3 regions of the Bradyrhizobium sp. Arg237L genome follow, and region 1 is predicted to be linked to each of the others. Evidence: predicted binding sites of a transcription regulator. Region 1 holds the regulator's gene; each other region holds the start of a gene.
The links. Region 1 encodes HrcA, which represses chaperone genes, less so after heat shock. Its sites were predicted from a motif close to GTTAGCACTCNCNNNNNGNGAGTGCTAAC; they were not measured.
Positions count from the first base shown of each region.

Region 2: OZ411_RS26310 (co-chaperone GroES) is a predicted target of HrcA. The motif match lies at 2,690-2,718, and genes of this name have one in related genera.
Region 3: OZ411_RS06380 (co-chaperone GroES) is a predicted target of HrcA. The motif match lies at 2,502-2,530, and genes of this name have one in related genera.

Region 1 covers NZ_JAQMIL010000074.1:8,317-13,233, forward strand. Annotated here, with positions in the region: gene dnaK (molecular chaperone DnaK) at 1-791, opposite strand, end outside; gene OZ411_RS33785 (hypothetical protein) at 1,214-2,149, shown strand; gene grpE (nucleotide exchange factor GrpE) at 2,220-2,828, opposite strand; gene hrcA (heat-inducible transcriptional repressor HrcA) at 3,038-4,126, opposite strand; gene rph (ribonuclease PH) at 4,288-4,917, shown strand, end outside.
Region 2 covers NZ_JAQMIL010000047.1:56,792-61,708, reverse strand. Annotated here, with positions in the region: gene OZ411_RS26320 (hypothetical protein) at 1-259, opposite strand, end outside; gene groL (chaperonin GroEL) at 498-2,135, opposite strand; gene OZ411_RS26310 (co-chaperone GroES) at 2,297-2,593, opposite strand; gene OZ411_RS26305 (hypothetical protein) at 2,938-3,453, shown strand; gene OZ411_RS26300 (protein phosphatase CheZ) at 3,745-4,533, opposite strand; gene OZ411_RS26295 (L,D-transpeptidase) at 4,839-4,917, shown strand, end outside.
Region 3 covers NZ_JAQMIL010000007.1:131,261-136,177, reverse strand. Annotated here, with positions in the region: gene OZ411_RS06390 (transporter substrate-binding domain-containing protein) at 1-244, shown strand, start outside; gene groL (chaperonin GroEL) at 462-2,102, opposite strand; gene OZ411_RS06380 (co-chaperone GroES) at 2,144-2,458, opposite strand; gene OZ411_RS06375 (usg protein) at 2,846-3,136, shown strand; gene OZ411_RS06370 (cupin domain-containing protein) at 3,240-3,773, shown strand; gene OZ411_RS06365 (nucleoside transporter C-terminal domain-containing protein) at 3,887-4,917, opposite strand, start outside.

The DNA.
Region 1 (4,917 bases):
GCCTTCTCAGCGGCTTCCTTCAGGCGCTGCAAGGCAAGCTTGTCGTTGCGCAGGTTGATGCCCTGCTCCTTCTGGAATTCGTCGGCGAGATAGCTGACGAGCCGCATGTCGAAGTCTTCGCCGCCGAGGAAGGTGTCGCCGTTGGTCGACTTCACCTCGAACACGCCGTCACCGATCTCGAGAATGGAGATATCGAAGGTGCCGCCGCCGAGGTCGTACACGGCGATCGTGCCGGACTTGGTTTTGTCGAGACCGTAAGCGAGCGCGGCCGCGGTCGGCTCGTTGATGATGCGCAGCACTTCAAGGCCCGCAATCTTGCCGGCGTCCTTGGTGGCCTGGCGTTGCGCGTCGTTGAAGTAGGCGGGAACCGTGATGACGGCCTGATCGACCTTCTGGCCGAGATGCGCTTCCGCGGTCTCCTTCATCTTCTGCAGGATGAAGGCGGAGACCTGGGAGGGCGAATAGGTCTTGCCGTCGGCCTCGACCCAGGCGTCGCCGTTCGATGCCTTGACGATCTTGTAGGGGACAAGCTTCTTGTCCTTCTCGACCATCGGGTCGTCATAGCGGCGGCCGATGAGGCGCTTCACCGCAAAGAATGTCCGTTCAGGATTGGTCACCGCCTGGCGCTTGGCCGGCTGACCGACGAGGCGCTCGCCATCATCGGTGAGGGCGACGATCGACGGCGTCGTCCGCATGCCCTCGGAATTCTCGATGACCTTCGCGTTCTTGCCATCCATTACAGCAACGCACGAATTCGTGGTGCCGAGGTCGATCCCTATGACCTTTCCCATGGTTCTGATTTCCTTCTCTTCTCTAAGGCAGGTTGGCTGGGCCCTGGCGGCGCACCGAACCGAACCCCCACACGTTCAAATGCTCGCGATATTGCGACGATGAGGCTCATATAGGAGGGGGGGTAAGGCCTGCAAGGACTGGACGCAACCTTGAGACCTGAAAAGACTGACGTTTGAAAGATTGTGTCAGCCCGGGCCGGGATCGGCTTGGGCCCGGCTTGGTCCTTGGGCCGACATTAACGAATGCGCAAGAAAGCTGCGACATTGCACCCTGCGCCATCAGGCGGCATGAAGCCGCCCGCCCCTGTCGTCGGGCCATCAAAACCGCTAAAAGCGGGCCAACTGAACGAGGCCCGACAGCTTGCGGCCCGCGCCGGCCGCCCATCGAACGGCTTCAATGCCAAACCCGGTAGATCCTTGACATGAACCCCATTCGCCTCCTCGCCGCGGTCGCCCTGTTCATTGCCGCCGCATTTCCCGCCTTTGCCGCGGACGTGGTCTTTCCGCCGGGCGCCCGGGTCGGGATGAAGCCGCTGGTGGGGCTCAATCGCGCGAAAACCTTCACCGGCTTCGAGACCGAGGACCAGGGTGTCAAGGTGCTGGTGACCGACCTGCCGGCGGAGGCCTATGGCGAGGTCGCCAATGCCTTCAAGGCGAACCCGGGCGGCGCCGGCGGGATCAAGCCGGAGAGCATCGAGACCGCGGCCGGCCTTGCCTATTACACGGTCGAGAATGCCAAGGATGGCGCCGGCGGCGTGCGGCGCTATTCGATGATCCTGCCCGGCCCGACCTTCTCCGGCTACATCGCCATGCAGGTCCCGGAGAATGCCGCCAGGATCTATACCGACGACGCCGTCCGCCAGATGTTTTCGACGGCAGCGATCCGGGATCAGGTTCCGGTCGACGAGCAGCTCGGGCTGATGCCGTTCAAGATAACCGAACTGGCGAACTTCAAGAACGTCCGCACGCTGGCGCCCGGCGCCGCGCTGATTGTCGCCGATGGCGACGAGAAGAGCGGGTTCGAGGTGGCGCCCTTCATGATCATCGGCATCATCGGCTCGACCGCGGCCTCTCCCGATGATCGCGGCCGTTTTGCCCAGCAGATCGCGACCACGATCCCCGGCGTGCGCGACGGACGGATCACGATGTCGGAGCCGATCCGCATCGATGGCCAGCCCGGCTACGAGACACGGATCGATGCGGTCAGCGGCAAGGACAACACGCCCGTTACCATCGTGCAGTGGCTGCGGTTCGGTGCGCAGACCTCGCTGCGCATCATCGGCTCCTCGCCGCGCGATCAATGGTCGACCGCATTCCCGCGCTTCCGCAGCGTGCGCGACGGAATTCAGCCGCGATAACATCGATCTCTGCCGGCCTCTGTCGAGGCCGGCATCAACGGCGTTGCATCAGCCGATGCGTTGAGCAGATTCAGTTTTGCTGTGCGGCCGAAGCCGGCGCGGTCTTTGCGCCACCCTTGGAGACACCGACGAGCGCCGGACGCAGCACGCGATCGCCGATCGTGTAGCCGGCCTGTACCACCTGCACCACCGTGCCTGAGGGCACGGAGGGATCGGGAACCTCGTACATCGCCTGCTGGAAGTTCGGATCGAACTTCTCGCCGGTAGGATCGAATTTCTTGACGCCGTTCTTCTCCAGCGTGGCGTGCAGCGAACGCTCGGTCAATTCGACGCCCTCGATCAGGGCCTTCAGCCCAGGGTCGGCGGCCGCCTTGGCCTCCGCCGGGACAGCATCGAGGGCACGCTGCAGATTGTCGGCGATGTCGAGGATGTCGCGGGCAAAGCCGGTGATGCCGTAGGCGCGCGCGTCCGCGATCTCGCGGCTGGTGCGCTTGCGCAGGTTTTCCATCTCGGCCAGCGTGCGCAGCGTCCGATCGCGCGCTTCGTTCAGCTCCTTGGTCAGGGCCTCCGCCGATCCCTGCTCGGGATCGTCGGGCATGACGTAGGGCTTCGAGACCACGGGCTCGCCGGTCTGCGCCGGGTTCTCGGCGTTGTCGTTCGGCCGGTTCGGATCGGTCATGGCTTGCCTTTTCGAAAAATCGCGTCTGGTCAACATGTAAGGGATTGGCTGGCCGGGATATCGTGCTTTGGGCAACGAAAATCAAGCGCAACCAGCCCGGTTTCGAGGATTCGAGCATGATCCGGAAAAGTGGAAACCGGTTTTCCCTCGCGACAAACGCGAAGCGTTTGCGCGGAGATCATGCTCAAACAAAGAGATGAGATCATGATCTAACCGCCCAGGATCCTACTGACGAGGCGCGCGGCATAGTCCACGGTCGGGATCACCCGCGCATAATTCAACCGGGTCGGCCCGATCACGCCGAGCACGCCCACGATACGGCCCGCGCCGTCGCTATAGGGCGCAACGATGGTCGAGGACCCCGACAGCGAGAACAATTTATTCTCCGACCCGATGAAGATCCGCACGCCATCGGCGCTTTCCGCGCGCCCCAGAAGGTCGATCACGCCGCGCTTGGTCTCGAGATCGTCGAACAGCGACTTGATGCGCTCGAGATCCTCGAGCGCATGCAAATCCTCCAAGAGATTGGCGTGCCCACGCACGATGAGATGCCGGTCTTCATTGTCGCCACCGGACCAGCTTGCGAGCCCTGCCGAGATCACTTTCTGCGTCAGTTGATCGAGGTCCGCACGACTTTGTGCCAGCGCGGTCTCGAGCTCAAGCCGCGCTTCGGCGAGCGTACGCCCGAGGATGCGCGCATTGAGGAAGTTGGTGGCCTCGATCAGCGCCGAGGATGGAACACCCGGCGGCAAGCCCAGCACCCGGTTCTCGACCTGCCCGTCTTCGCCGACCAACACCACCAACGCACGTTCCGGCTCGAGCCGCACGAACTCGATATGCTTCAGCCGCGCGTTGGACTTCGGCGTCAGCACCACGGCGGCGGCGCGGGTGAGGCCGGATAGCCGGATCAGAGCCTCGTCGAGCGCTGCCTCCACCGACTGCGCGCGGCCGACGGTAGCCAATTGGCTTTGGATCGATTGCCGTTCCGCCTCGGTGAGGTGGCCGACCTGCATCAGCGCATCGACGAAAAAGCGCAGGCCCAATTCGGTCGGCAGCCGGCCGGCGGAGGTATGCGGCGCGTAGATCAGGCCGAGCTGCTCGAGATCGGACATCACATTGCGCACCGAAGCCGGCGACAGCGGCAGCGCGATCAGGCGCGAGATGTTGCGCGAGCCGACCGGCTCGCCGGTCGCCAGATAACTTTCGACGATTTGACGGAAAATGTCGCGCGAACGCTCGTTGAGCTGGGCAAGCCCGGCGTGCGGCGTGATCAAACCGACCGGTTCGTGTTGAGCCACAATAACTCCAACTCCCTCACAACTGCCTCTAATTTGACCATCCACACGCCCGCTGACAAGCGTGCATTACCGCCCGGGAGCCGGCCAAAAAGCTTGCCGCTACGCCTGCCCGCTCCTACAAGCACCGCCAGCCATATCGCTTGAATTCCCGGAGGATTCCCATGCGGCCAAGCCGCCGTGCACCCGACGAACTGCGCCCCGTCTCACTGGAACGCGGCGTGGTCAAATATGCCGAGGGTTCCTGCATGGTGAAATTCGGCGACACCCATGTGCTGGTCACTGCGACCCTGGAAGACCGTCTGCCCCCGTGGCTGAAGGGCCAGGGCCGCGGCTGGGTGACCGCCGAATACGGCATGCTGCCCCGTGCGACGCTGGAACGTACCCGGCGCGAGGCCTCCGCCGGCAAGCAGGGCGGCCGCACCATCGAGATCCAGCGCCTGATCGGCCGCTCGCTCCGCGCCACGGTCGACCTGGAAGCGCTGGGCGAACGCCAGATCACTGTTGATTGCGACGTGTTGCAGGCCGACGGCGGCACGCGCACCGCCTCGATCACCGGCGCCTGGGTCGCGCTCGCCGACTGCATCAACTGGATGAAGGCCCGCAACATGCTGAAAACCAACGTGTTGCGCGACAACGTCGCGGCCATCTCCTGCGGCATCTATAACGGCACGCCGGTGCTCGACCTCGACTATGCCGAGGATTCGGAAGCCGAGACCGACGCCAATTTCGTGATGACCGGCGACGGCCGCATCATCGAGGTGCAGGGCACCGCGGAAAAGACGCCGTTCTCG
Region 2 (4,917 bases), on a different contig from region 1:
GGTTGACGACGAAACGGTCCTTGCGGTCGGAACCTTTTTCCGCGGGGTAGCAGACGTCGAGCACCGCCGCACTAACGTTCTTGCCCTGGCGGGTTTCCTTCAGCACCGCGTCGGCATTGCCCTCCATCAAGCCGTCGATCGCGGTGAAATAGCGCGTTTCGGTGGTGCCCGGCGCCGTCTTGGACGGCAGCTTCATCTGGGCAAGAGCGAGATCAGAGGCCGTGATGAGGCCCAACAGGCAGAGCAGGAGCACGCGCATAGGAAAATCCTCGGCGATAGAATCAGCGACGTCGTAACTACCAAACCTCGATCCTAGATCATGATCCGATTAGACGAAATCGGATCATGATCCATCTCTTTGTTTGAGCATGATCTCCGCGCAAACGCTTCGCGTTTGTCGCGAGGGATTCCACTTTTCCGGACCATGCTCTATTGCCCAAAAAAGAAGGCCGCCCGGAGGCGGCCTTCGTATCTGATATCTGCGAACGGGCTTGCGCTCAGAAGCCCATGCCGCCCATGCCGCCGCCTCCGGGCGGCATCGCCGGCGCCGGCTCCCTCGGCAGTTCGGCGACCATGGCTTCCGTCGTGACCAGGAGGCCGGCGACCGAGGAGGCGTCCTGCAGCGCCGTGCGCACAACCTTGGCGGGATCGATGATGCCTTCCTCGACCATGTCGACATATTCCTCGGTCTGGGCGTCGAAGCCGAAGGTCTCCGACTTGTTCTCGAGGATCTTGCCGACCACGATCGAGCCTTCGACGCCGGCGTTTTCCGAGATCTGGCGCACCGGCGCTTCGAGGGCCTTCAGCACGATGTTGATGCCGGCCTGGACGTCGGAATTGTCGTTGGAGAGACGACCGACTGCCTTCTTGGCGCGCAGCAGCGCCACGCCGCCGCCGGGCACGATGCCTTCCTGCACCGCGGCGCGGGTTGCGTTCAGCGCGTCCTCGACACGATCCTTCTTCTCCTTGACCTCGACCTCGGTGGCGCCGCCGACGCGGATCACCGCGACGCCGCCGGCAAGCTTGGCCAGCCGCTCCTGCAGCTTCTCGCGGTCGTAGTCGGAGGTGGTCTCCTCGATCTGCGCCTTGATCTGGCCGACGCGGGCTTCGATGTCGGCCTTCTTGCCGGCGCCGCTGACGATCGTGGTGTTCTCCTTGTCGATCACGACCTTGCGGGCGCGGCCGAGCATCTTGATCGTGACGTTCTCGAGCTTGATGCCGAGCTCCTCGGAGATCAACTGGCCGCCGGTCAGGACCGCGATGTCCTCCAGCATCGCCTTGCGGCGGTCGCCGAAGCCGGGCGCCTTGACGGCGGCGACCTTCAACCCGCCGCGCAGGCGGTTGACCACCAGCGTCGCCAGCGCCTCGCCCTCGACGTCCTCGGCGATGATCAAGAGCGGCCGGCCGGACTGCACGACGGCTTCCAGCACCGGCAGCATTGCCTGCAGGCCGGAGAGCTTCTTCTCGTGCAGGAGGATGTAGGCGTCCTCGAGCTCGGCCGTCATCTTCTCGGCGTTGGTGATGAAATAGGGCGAGAGGTAGCCGCGGTCGAACTTCATGCCTTCGACGATGTCGACCTCGGTCTGCAGCGACTTGTTCTCCTCGACCGTGATCACGCCCTCATTGCCGACCTTCTGCATGGCCTGGGCGATCATCTTGCCGATCGCGGTGTCGCCATTGGCCGAGATGGTGCCGACCTGGGCAACCTCCGAGGAGGCGGCGACCGGCTTGGCGCGCTTCTCGAGGTCCTTGACCACGGCTTGCACCGCGATGTCGATGCCGCGCTTCAGGTCCATCGGGTTCATGCCGGCGGCAACAGCCTTGCCGCCCTCGCGCACGATCGCCTGCGCCAGCACGGTCGCGGTGGTGGTGCCGTCGCCCGCGGTGTCGTTGGTCTTGGAGGCGACTTCGCGCAGCATCTGCGCGCCCATGTTCTCGAACTTGTCCTCGAGCTCGATCTCCTTGGCGACGGTGACGCCGTCCTTGGTGATGCGCGGGGCACCGAAGCTCTTTTCGATGACGACGTTGCGGCCCTTCGGGCCGAGCGTGACCTTCACCGCATTGGCAAGGACATCGACGCCGCGCAGCATGCGCTCGCGGGCTTCTCCGGCAAATTTAACGTCTTTGGCAGCCATATCTTGCTCCTGGATAAATGGGATGGTGCGGCCGCCGCTTCTTACGCGTCATTGCCGGGCTTGACCCGGCAATCCATCACTTCGCAGACTCTTCCGAAGAGAGATGGATGCCCGGGTCGGGCCCGGGCATGACCAGCGGTGCGCGGCGGATTCGGCTCGGCTCAGGTCAGAACGCCCATGATGTCGGACTCCTTCATGATCAGGAGTTCCTCGCCGTCGAGCTTGACCTCGGTGCCCGACCATTTGCCGAACAGCACGCGGTCACCGACCTTGACGTCGATCGGGATCAGCTTGCCGGTCTCGTCGCGGCCGCCCGGCCCGACGGCGGTGACTTCGCCCTGAGAGGGCTTTTCCTTGGCGGTGTCGGGGATGATGATGCCGCCCTTGGACTTCTCTTCGGCTTCGATGCGCTTGACCACGACACGGTCATGCAGCGGGCGGAATTTGGATTTAGCCATGACGTTCCCTCTTGGAGGCTCGGTTTCAGGTCTCATTCATCGAGGCCGGGGTTGAATGCCGGCCGGTCGATGGATCGCGGGCAGGATATCCGGCGCGTTAGCAATCATCGCGCCAGAGTGCTAATTGTGGGGCGGGAAATATGGCTTGGCGCCTTTCCTGTCAAGCAAAGTGGTTAAGGCCTTGGTGAGGCCAATATAGGATGCTGCAACCAAATCAAATCAGAGCCCAGGTTGGAGTTCTCACGTCATCGTTTCGACGCCATTGCTCTGCCTTACGTTTTACGCTTGGCTGCAGGACGGGTGCGGCCCAAGGTGCGGCCCAAGGATATTTCGGGGGAATACGGATGATCGGATCAGGTGACGCGCGCGCGGTTGCGAGGCTCGCGTCCGTCTTAGCGCTGACGCTTCTGTTGGGCGCGTGCAGCAGCTTCAACCTGCCGTCGCTGTCATCCAACCCGGAGCCCGCGCCTGAGCCGGGGGTGGCGCCGGAAATGCCCGCCACCATCCGCTCCGACGAGATCGTCGGCCGCTGGGGCCTGGCCTCCTACCAGAACCCGACCGACCGCGCCCGCACCGAGAAGATGGCGCGCGACCAGTGCAAGCAGCCCTATGTGATTGGCGCCGGCCAGTCCGGTGGCGTGATCATGCATCTCGCCGACCAGGCCACCCCGCAGGAGCTGCGTCTGAAGGGCTCTCCGAGCGGCAAGAACTATATCGGCCCGCCAGGGCCGTCCGGCGGCGAGCAGGACCGCGAGATCGTCTCCTTCGACGGCCGCGTCATGGTCACCCGCTTCGTCGACAAGGACGCCGCCACCCGCTACGGCAACATGGTCTACGTCCGCTGCGCGCCGCGGGCGTGAAGTGCCAATTGCTCTGTCCTCGCCTCTTACAAGGAGGGCTATATGCGGCGGTGCGGGTTGATGTGCCCTCGCCCCTTGTGGGAGAGGGCAGCTCCGCTGCCAGAACCGGACTCATTCGGGTGAGGGGTTCTCTCCACGAGCACCGTCGCCCGTGGAGAGAACCCCTCATCCGGCGCTTCGCGCCACCTTCTCCCACAGGGGGAGAAGGGAAGGGTGGTCGTCCTAGAACCACAAAAACAAAAACGCCGGCATCGCGCCGGCGTTTTGCGTTCTTCTCTGCGACCTGCCCGCTTAGTCGAACATCGCGTCGATATCGTCCTGCGAGGCGTGGCCCACGTCGCCGTCGAGCCTTGGGCCGTTGAGCAGGCGGGCGTCGCCCTCGCGGGTGTCGATGATCGGCGGCGCGTGCGCCTTGATGGCGTCGACACCGCCCCAGATCTCCATCATCGCGTTGATGTGCTGCTCGATGAACTTCATCGTGGTCATCACCTTGCTGATGCGCTGACCGGTGAGGTCCTGGAAGTTGCAGGCCTCGAAGATCGCCACTACGCGCTCCTGGACATCCTCGGCGAGCAGCTTGTGCTGTTCGGGCGAGGCGACCTTGGTCAGCGCGGTGGCGGCCTGGTCGATCGCTTCGGCCGCCTCGAGGATCTGCTGGGTAGCCTCTTCGGTGCCGCCGACGACGGCGCCGAGCTCGCCATTCACCTTGGCCATCTCCTGGCCGTCAAAGCTCTTGCCGTGCAGCACGGCGATCTCGCGCTTGGTGCGGCTGATGGCGTCGTGGATCAGGTCAAGCTCGACCTTCAGCTTCTCGCACTGCTCGACCTGCGCGCGATAGGTCTCGAGCAGCGCATGCGCTTCCGCGACCTCGCGCGCCACGGCCGCCTCGGTGGCTTCGGTTGCGACCGGACGCTGGGCGTGGACGCCGAGCGCCATCTGTGCGCGGATGGAGCGAAGCTCCGCCATGATCTCCCGATGCATTGGACCGATTTCGCCGCCTTCCACCGCAACCGGTGCCGGCATCGGCATGTCGCCCATAATGGCTTGTTCAACACGAAAACGCTTGCGACTAACTGACATGAGACTGTTCCCGCCCCCTTCACTCCCACTGTTCTAGGCAGAAGCGATTTAATAGGGAGTTCACATGGGAAAATTTTGCAGCGTGCGTTTCGCGTCGCGCCGCATACCCGGGATTAACCATGACGCCTACGAATTTAAGCAAAATAAACGTTAATTTTGAAATCCGCCGCCGATTGCCGACGTGGTGAATCCAAACGCTTGCTCCGTTTACCAAACCGATGCGGTTTTGATCTTGATTGGTCGCATGCCGCGGCGTCTTGCGCCGAACGAGGCTGACGATTGACGAAACAGTACAGAGTACGTCGATGAAGAAAACATTCTTTGCGCTTATTGCCGGCGCGTCCTTCCTGCCTGTCGCTCCGCATCAGGCGTTTGCGATCGATG
Region 3 (4,917 bases), on a different contig from region 1:
TGCCGCGGCGGTCACGCCCGCCGCAATCGGCTGGTTCAATCACAACCATCCCAATGCACGCGTCCGCCGCATCCCAGCCTTCGAGGACGAGCCGGACCTGAACTGGAATGTCGCTGTCGGGATGCTCAGCCCAGACGAAAAGCTGCGACAGGGCATCGACGCTGTGCTGGAGGCATTGCTGGCCGACGGCACGCTCGCCCGTATCTACGCGCGCTACGATGTCGAGCTGCAGCCGCCAAAATGAGTTGCGCCGGCAGAACGCTCGGTATTCGCGATCCGGCGCGAGCGGAGAGCTCTGCGCAAGCGGCGAAATGGATTCCGGGCTCGGCGCTGCGCGCCGCCCCGGAATGACACCGGATGGTACGGTTGGCTTATGAGGAAGATCAAGACCGGCAAAAACAAAAACCCCGGCATTGCTGCCGGGGTTTTGCATGTCGTGGATCGCTGGAAGCGAGGACTGCTTAGAAGTCCATGCCGCCCATGCCGCCACCCGGAGGCATTGCGGGGCCGGCGCCGCCCTTCTTCGGCACTTCGGCGACCATCGCCTCGGTGGTGATCAGCAGCGCCGCCACGGAGGCTGCGTTCTGGATCGCGGCGCGCACGACCTTGGTCGGGTCGATGATGCCCTTCTTGACCAGATCGGCGTATTCGCCGGTCTGCGAGTCGAAGCCGTAAGCGTAGGTCTTGTTCTCGAGGATCTTGCCGACGATGACGGAGCCGTCTTCACCCGCGTTGATCGCGATCTGGCGGGCCGGCGCCGACAGCGCCTTGCGCACGATCTCGACGCCGGTCTTCTGGTCGTCGTTCTTGGTGCGGATGCCCTTGAGCTGCTCGGAAGCACGGAGCAGGGCGACGCCGCCGCCCGGAACGATGCCTTCTTCGACGGCTGCACGGGTCGCGTGCATCGCGTCATCAACGCGATCCTTGCGCTCCTTCACCTCGATCTCGGTCGCGCCGCCGACGCGGATCACCGCGACGCCGCCCGCGAGCTTGGCGAGACGCTCCTGCAGCTTCTCACGGTCGTAGTCCGAGGTGGTCTCCTCGATCTGCGCCTTGATCTGCGCCACGCGCGCCTCGATGTCGGCCTTCTTGCCGGCGCCGTTGACGATCGTGGTGTTCTCCTTGTCGATCATCACCTTCTTGGCGCGACCGAGCATCTGCAGCGTGACGTTCTCGAGCTTGATGCCGAGGTCTTCCGAGATCGCCTGGCCGCCGGTCAGGATCGCGATGTCCTGCAGCATGGCCTTGCGGCGATCGCCGAAGCCCGGAGCCTTGACGGCTGCGACCTTCAGGCCGCCACGGAGGCGGTTGACGACCAGGGTGGCGAGGGCTTCGCCTTCGACGTCCTCAGCGACGATGACGAGCGGCTTGCCGGTCTGCACCACGGCCTCGAGCAGCGGCAGCAGCTCGTTCAGCGAGGAGAGCTTCTTCTCGTTGATGAGGATGTAGGCGTCGTCCATCTCAACGCGCATCTTGTCGGCGTTGGTGACGAAGTAGGGCGAGATGTAGCCGCGGTCGAACTGCATGCCCTCGACGACGTCGAGCTCGGTCTCCAGCGACTTGGCTTCCTCGACCGTGATCACGCCCTCATTGCCGACCTTCTTCATGGCGTCGGAGAGGAACTTGCCGATCTCGGCGTCGCCGTTGGCGGAGATGGTGCCGACCTGGGCGATCTCGTCGTTGGAGGTGACCTTCTTGGAGTTCTTCTGCAGGTCCGCAACCACAGCCTCGACCGCGAGGTCGATGCCGCGCTTGAGGTCCATCGGGTTCATGCCGGCGGCGACGGACTTGGCGCCTTCCTTGACGATTGCAGCCGCCAGCACGGTGGCGGTGGTGGTGCCGTCGCCGGCCGCATCAGCGGACTTGGAGGCGACTTCGCGCACCATCTGCGCGCCCATGTTCTCGAACTTGTCCTCGAGCTCGATCTCCTTGGCGACGGTGACGCCGTCCTTGGTGATGCGGGGAGCGCCGAACGACTTGTCGAGCACGACGTTGCGGCCCTTCGGGCCGAGGGTGACCTTCACCGCATTCGCGAGGATGTCGACGCCGCGCAGCATCTTGTCGCGCGCCTCGACGGAGAATTTGACTTCTTTAGCTGCCATGTGTGTTTTTCCTTGAGGGATTTATCCTGGGAGGGAGGGCCTTAGGCCGCCTTCTTCTTGGAAGCGGGGACGTCGAGGACGCCCATGATGTCGCTTTCCTTCATGATCAACAGATCTACGCCGTCGATCTTGACCTCGGTGCCGGACCACTTGCCGAACAGCACGCGATCGCCAACCTTGAGGTCGATCGGGATCAGCTTGCCGGCCTCGTCGCGGCCGCCTGGGCCGACGGCGACGACTTCGCCCTGCGAGGGCTTTTCCTTGGCAGTGTCTGGGATGATGATGCCGCCTGCAGTCTTCTCTTCGGCGTCGATGCGCTTGACCACGACGCGGTCGTGAAGCGGACGGAAACTCATGCAGTCCTCCTAAGCTATTCTGGATGCTGTAGAATTCTGGAGCGTTAGCAGTCTACCTTGGCGAGTGCCAAGCTAGCTGCGATGGAAATAGGCCAGACTTTGCGTGGGGGCAAGGGCTTCTAGCAGAAAAATTGGCACTCGAAATTGCCGCCTGCCAGTATCGTTTATCATCATTAACTGATCTCCGGGCGAGCGGCGAGACCCGTATTAGCACGTGCGCTAAGTTGCTGCTAACGCACGATTTTTCAACAGCCCGTTAAACATTTAGGCTTGTGATGAGTTGGTCGCATGCGTCACATTTCTCTCATGTGAGCGCATCTCCGCCGGGGTGGCTCCGGCAGGAAAGCCATCCCGTGAATGCGCTCCTTCGAAAGCGGAGGTTGGCATATGGTCTCGCGGGTTGGTGGGGTTGTTTCCGACGATTTCCGGAAGCAGATGCTGGGGTACGGGCTGACGACGGCGCAGATCCTCTATCGGATGCCGGACCATCCTTCGCTGCTGCAGACCTACGTCTGGCAGAATTACGATCTCTTCCCGAAATTCCCGGCGCTGCAGGATTTCCTTGCCTTCTGGCAGGAGAAGCTTGAGGGGCCGCTGCACTCGGTGACCGTCGCGCATTCCAAGCTGATCAAGCCGGCTGAGCTGCGCGCCGTCGACGGCGTCTTTCGGTTGCACTGAGACGCCAAGTAAGGCGCCAAGACCGATTGCCGCCGGGCGGAACGGTGGTAACGTTCCCTCCGACGCGTCCGCGTCGCGGACGCCTGCAATAGGGAGGCACGCCATGGCTAAACAGAAGGCGGCATCAAGACCCGCAGCCAAGACGGCGGTCCGGAAGAAGTGGATCGGCCACAAGACCGCCGCCAAATCCACCGCCCGCAAGGCGATCAAGTCCAAGGGCCGCGTATCCAAGGCGGCGCACAAGGCGCGGCCGAAGCAGCGCATCGCGATCAGCCATCATCGCGAGGAAGACTTCAAGGCCGATGGGCTACGCGCTTATGCGCAATATCGCGATCTCGGAATTGCTGACGCCTCGCACGGGCTCGCGCAGGCGCATGTGATCCGGCTGGTCGGGCCGTGCAATCCGGAAGAGGTGTCGAAGCTGCATTACCACGACGTCCAATTCCAGATGGTCTATGTGCTCAAGGGTTGGGTGAAGACCTACATGGAAGGGCAGGGCGAGACGTTGATGCAGCAAGGCAGCGCCTGGACCCAGCCGCCGAAGATCAAGCACATGATCCTCGATTATTCCGATGATGTCGAACTGCTCGAGATCATCCTGCCGGCTGAGTTCAAGACGGTGGAGTTGACGACCTAACCACCGCCGTCATTCCGGGGCGCGCGCAGCGCGAACCCGGAATCCATCGGGCCGCAAGCGCAAGTGGTGAAATGGATTCCGGGTTCGTCCTTCGGACGCCCCGGAATGACAGGTCAGGTCAACATCCCCACGATCGCGCCCATCAGGCAGGTCGTCAGCGTGCCCGATACGATCGACTTCAGGCCGAGCGCATTGATCTCCTCGCGCCGCGTCGGCGCCATCGTGTTGAGGCCGCCGATCATGATGCCGAGGCTTGCGAAATTGGCGAAGCCGCACATCGCATAGAGCATGATCAGGCGCGAGCGCGGATCCAGCGCGCCGGTTGGAAGCTTCGACAGATCGACATAGGCGATCAATTCGTTCAGCACGGTCTTGGTGCCCATCAGGCTTCCCGCGGTGATGGCCTGCGACCACGGCAGGCCCATCAGCCAGCACACCGGCGCCATGACGTAGCCAAGCAGGCGCTGCAGCGAAATTTTCGCGCCGCCGATCTCAGGCAGGATCCCGAGCATCGCGTTGACGAGATAGACCAGCGCCACCAGCACCAGCAGCATCGCGACGATGTTGAGCAACAGTTCAAGCCCGGCCGCGGTGCCCTTGACGATGGCATCCATCGTCGAGGACGCGTGCATCTCGGGATCGCTGGAGGTTCCGGGTTCGAGCGATCCGCCGGTGCGCTGATCGGACGTCTCCGGCACCATGATCAGGCTGACCAGGATCGCTGCTGGCGCCCCTAACACGGAGGCGATGACGAAATGCGCCGCGGCATCCGGGATCAGCGGCGCGAGCAGGGTGGCGTAGAGCACCAGCACGGTGCCGGCGATCCCGGCCATGCCGCCCGTCATCACCAGGAACAATTCGGCGCGGGTGAGCTGTGCAAGATAGGGCCGGATGAACAGCGGCGCTTCCACCATGCCGAGGAAGATGTTGGCTGCGGTGGAGAGCCCGACCGCGCCGCCGACGCCGAGCGTCCGCTCCAACAGCCAGGCCATGCCGCGCACGATCGGCGGCAGCACACGCCAGTAGAACAGGAGCGTGGTCAGCACGCTCATGACCAGCACGATCGGCAGCGCCTGGAAGGCGAGGATGAAGTCCGCGCCCGGTGCCTTGAGGTCGAACGGCAGCGGCGCGCCGCCGATATAGC